DNA from 2 places in the Rugamonas sp. FW305-51 genome. Region 1 is predicted to be linked to the other one. Evidence: predicted binding sites of a transcription regulator. Region 1 holds the regulator's gene; the other holds the start of a gene.
The links. Region 1 encodes FliA, which starts transcription of late flagellar genes. Its sites were predicted from a motif close to CTAAAGTTTNNNNNNNNNNNGCCGNTA; they were not measured.
Positions count from the first base shown of each region.

Region 2: fliD (flagellar filament capping protein FliD) is a predicted target of FliA. The motif match lies at 1,389-1,415, and genes of this name have one in related genera.

Region 1 covers NZ_JBYSZG010000055.1:24,723-26,919, forward strand. Annotated here, with positions in the region: gene AC3WOS_RS25200 (flagellar motor protein) at 1-448, opposite strand, end outside; gene AC3WOS_RS25205 (RNA polymerase sigma factor FliA) at 430-1,161, opposite strand; gene AC3WOS_RS25210 (MinD/ParA family ATP-binding protein) at 1,178-2,002, opposite strand; gene flhF (flagellar biosynthesis GTPase FlhF) at 1,995-2,197, opposite strand, start outside.
Region 2 covers NZ_JBYSZG010000086.1:2,455-4,651, forward strand. Annotated here, with positions in the region: gene fliD (flagellar filament capping protein FliD) at 1-1,353, opposite strand, end outside; gene AC3WOS_RS27935 (flagellar protein FlaG) at 1,594-1,983, opposite strand; gene AC3WOS_RS27940 (flagellin N-terminal helical domain-containing protein) at 2,071-2,197, opposite strand, start outside.

The DNA.
Region 1 (2,197 bases):
CCGCCGATTCCCAGATCCGCACCGCTTGCCGCTGTTCCGTCTCGTAGGCCGTGATTTCCGTGTCGAGGATGTGGCGCAGCTTGTCGGGCGCGATGCCGTCCACGATCAGGCGCAGGCCCTTGGCATTGAACTTGTCCTTGGAGGCGAGCATGTAGCGCTCCAGCGCCAGCAGGCCGTCGCGCCGGGCCGCCAGGTTCCAGGCGTTGATTTCGCGTGCCAGCGCCAGGCGGTTGTCGGGCGGCGGCGCGAACACCAGGCGCAGCATGCGCAGCCCGCGCCAGAAGGTGGGCGGGCGGGTCTGCAGCAGCACGGCGCCGAAGGTGCCGACGATGACGATGGCGAAGGCGGCCGGCTGCACCAGCGAGCCCAGTTGCCCGCCCTCCAGGCCCTGGCCGACGACGATGCCGGCCAGCGCCAGCAACACCCCCGCTACGCTGGCCCAGTCCAAGACCGCTCCCGTAAGGTTGCCCGCAGCCGCGCCACGGCCTGCGTGTGCAGCTGCGACACGCGCGATTCCGACACGCCCATCACGGCGCCGATTTCTTTCAAGTTCAGTTCCTCTTCGTAGTACAGGCCCATCAGGATTTTCTCCCGTGGCGGCAAGGCGTCGATGGCGTCGATCACGGCCTGGCGGAAGTCGCCGTCCAGCAGCGCGCGCAGCGGATCGCTCTCCTCGTCCGAGCAATAGCGGTCCAGGAAGCTGTCGTTGCCGTCGTCGTCATGGAAGTCCTCGTAGTAGACCAGCTGGTGGCCGCCGCCGTCGGACAGCATTTCCTGGTAGTCGGCCAGCGACATCTTGAGCATCTTGGCCACTTCCGACTCCGTGGGCGGGTGGCCCAGGCGCTGCTGCAGCGTGCTCATGGCCGTCTCGATCTTGCGCATGTTCTGGCGCATGGAACGGGGCAGCCAGTCGCTGCTGCGCAACTCGTCGAGCATGGCGCCGCGGATGCGCAGCACGGCATAGGTTTCGAACTGGGCGCCATGGGTTTCCTCATATCGGCTGATAGCATCGAGCAAGCCTATCATCCCGGCCTGGACCAGATCGTCCACCTCCACGCTCGGTGGCAGCTTGGCCTTCATGTGGTGGGCGAGGCGCTTGACCAACGGCATATGCTCCGTCAGCAAGCTGTCTCTGCTCGGTTTCCCTTTGACCGTGTACATAAAATCTTGTTATTCGTTAGGCGCTAAAATGGTTATGACTCCCCGCGCGTAAGGAAGGCGAGCCGGCCAGCGCAAAGCGCCCCGCCAGTTGACGAAACGCGACCGAAGCGCCGGCCAGCGGGAACGCGTCGACCACGGCCCGCCCCAGGCGCGCCGCCCGCTGCAGGTATTCGTCGGCCGGCACCGAGCCCATGGACACCAAGTTGACTGCCAGGTAACGGCTCGCTGCTTGCGCCATGTTATCGTATACCACCTTTGCTTCCGTTTCGGAAGCCCCGGTGACGAGAATTCCGAACGGACGCCGGCCCAGCTCCTGGTTCAGGCGCTTGATCATGCTGTAGGCGGCCGTGATCGAGCTGGCGTTGTTGGAAACTTGCACCACGATTTCGGCGCTGGCCATGACGGGCACGGGGAACGGGCCGCCATCGAATTCGCCATCGACGATCACCATGCCGGTCTGCTTGACCAGCACGTCGAACGCCTTGGCCAGGCGGCGCGCCTCGTCCGGGCCGCAGCGCGCTTCGCCGCGCGTCATGGACGCCACGGCAAAACCCTGCGGCGCCTGGTACAGCACCTGGTTCAGGGCGCACTCCTGGCGCGCCACGTTGAGCAGGCTGGCGCCGCCGTCCACGCCCAGGCGCGAGGCGACGCCATGGCCACCGGCGCAGGCATCCATCAGCAGCACGTCGTTGCCGGCGCGGGCCAGCGAGGCGCCCAGGTTGACCAGCATGGCGGCCTTGTCGTCTTGCGGCGTGGCTGACAGGAAGGTGACGATGCGTGGCGTGGGGCCGGCCAGCATCCGGCGCAGGCCTTCGGCCTGGTCGAAATCGAAATTAGCCAAGGCGCACCTCGCGCAGCGAGCTGTCGGCACCGGCGTTGGACATCAGCAGCGGCAATTCGGCATCGAGGTACTGGCCGGGGATGGCGTCGCGCTTGAGCTTGAAGGCGCGGTCGATCAGCCAGGCCGGGTCGGCCAGGTGCAGGTCTTCCGGCACGCGCTGGCCGTTCGACACATAGAACAGGTTCAGTTTCTGGC
Region 2 (2,197 bases), on a different contig from region 1:
GCCGCCCGGGTCGTAGCCCAGCAAGCTGACCAGGTCCGGATCGGCCGGATTGCCGCCGGCGCCGCTGAGCGTGATGCGCATGGTCGACGAGGCGCCGGTGGCGCTCGAGGTCAGTACCAGGTGGTTGGGGGTGGCATTGGTGCCGGTGGCGCCGTCCGACACCAGGCTGGCCGTGACACCGAAATTCCCCTTGTTGATGGCGGCGGCGATGCCTTGCAAGGTGTTGTTGCTGCTGTCGATGACGATGCTGCCTGATGTGCGGTCGGGGTCGGCCGTGAAGCCTGCGCCCAGATAGGCACCGCCCACGCCGGCCGTCAAGCCGGCGGCGGCCGGATTGGTGCCGCCCACCGTGATCGGACTGGCATCGGCCGAGGTCAGTGTGATGGAACTGACGGCCGTGGTGGTGGAACCGGTATTGGCCGTGCCGCTGTTGCCGATGCCGCCGGTGACGGTGCCGCTGACGGTCTCGGCCACGTTGATGTTGGCGCCATCGGCGTTGGTGAACTGCAAGGTGCCGGCGGCGGCCGTGCCGCTGAAGGTGATGTTGGCGTCGGCCAGGGCGCGGGTGACGGCCGTGTCACCCGTCAGTGCCGTATCGAGCGCCGCCACGTTGACGCCGCCGGTTCCGTTGGCGGCCACGTTGGTTGCTTGGCTGGCGATGGTGACCCCACCCACCGTCAGCGCATAGGTGCCGCCGCCGCTGGTGTCGACGGCGCCGAAAGTGCCGGCGCCGAACAGGGTGGCGCTGGTCACGGTGGCCGCCGCCTTGGCCGATACGCCCGTGGTGCCGCTCTTGGCATTGATGGCGTCGGCCAGCAAGCGGGCGCTGCGGGTGCTACCGTCGGTGGCGATGGCGCTGCCGTTGATGGTCAGCGCGCCCGGGGTCAGGCCCCCGGTCAGCATGCTGGCGCCCAAGGTGGTGCCGGTCAGGCCGAAGGTGCCGCCCGATACCGTGCCCAGCGTGAAATTGATGGTGGTGGTGGCGCCCAGGCCGATGGCGGCCGTGGTGCTCTTGTAGCCGCCCGAGGCCAGGGTCTGGGCCTGGGCCACCTGGCTGACATTGATGCGGTAACTGCCAGGCAGGGCCTTGGTGGTGGCGTTGGCGCTCAGCACCGTCGAATCGCTGGGCGTGGCACTGAGCGACTGGAAGCTGGCTAGCGACGTCAGCGACGAGAGCGAGCCCTGGAATGAACCCAGGGCGCCGGACAGGTTGCCGAAGGCCGATACCTGGGCCAGATAACTGGCCGATTTTCTATCGAAGTCCGCCAACGGGGCGGACTCCACCTGCATCAGCTTGCTGACTATGGTGTTGACGTCGATGCCAGAACCGATACCGGGAGATGAGATGCCCACGTTGGACTCCTAAGGAAAGCAACAATATAAGTCATTATCGGCACATTCAAAGAGGACTTGAGAGGGGGAAATGCCAGTCTGTTTGAGATTCGCATAAAAAAACGGCATGCGGCGGCGCGGGGAGGGGGCGGGCGGCCGCGGCAAAGCGGGCAAAGGCGGTGGTGCCTGGCGCATGTCTACAGCATAGCGCAAGCATGCCATGAAGGAAGGAAAAGCGGCGCGCCCCTGGGCGCGGCCGCTTCAGGCCGTTTGCTTGATGAGCAGGCCTGCGTTGTGGCTGGTATTCGCCAGCGATTTGGCGATTTCCAGCGCTTCGGGCGACGGAATCTGACGCAGCACTTCCTTGGTGGTCTGGTCGATCACCTTGACGACGGTACGCTTGCTGTCCTTGTCGATGGAAAATTCCAGTCCCTGGGCCCGTGCCTGGGGCGATTGGTTCAGTTGCGACACGGCTTTGGAAACCTGGTCCAGGGTCGGCACGGCGGCCGCTTTCTGAACCGCGGCGGCCGTTTCGACGGCGGTGGCGGGAGCCCGCGCCGCGCCGCCAGGGACGAGGGCGGCATCGTGGCCGGCAGGATGGCGCTCGATCGGGCGCGCTGCCGGGGCAGCACTTAATGAGTCGATGGTCATGATGGTTCCTGTTAGTGCAAAATCCCCGGCTGCGCAAGGCAGCCGGGGAACCGGGTTTTAACGATGTGTGTCCATCGCTACACGGGTTTAACCACGCAGCAGCGACAGCACGCCGTTCGGCAGCGAGTTAGCCTGCGCCAACATCGCGGTACCGGCTTGTTGCAGGATCTGGCCGCGGGTCAGGTTGGCCGTTTCCGCCGCAAAGTCGGTATCC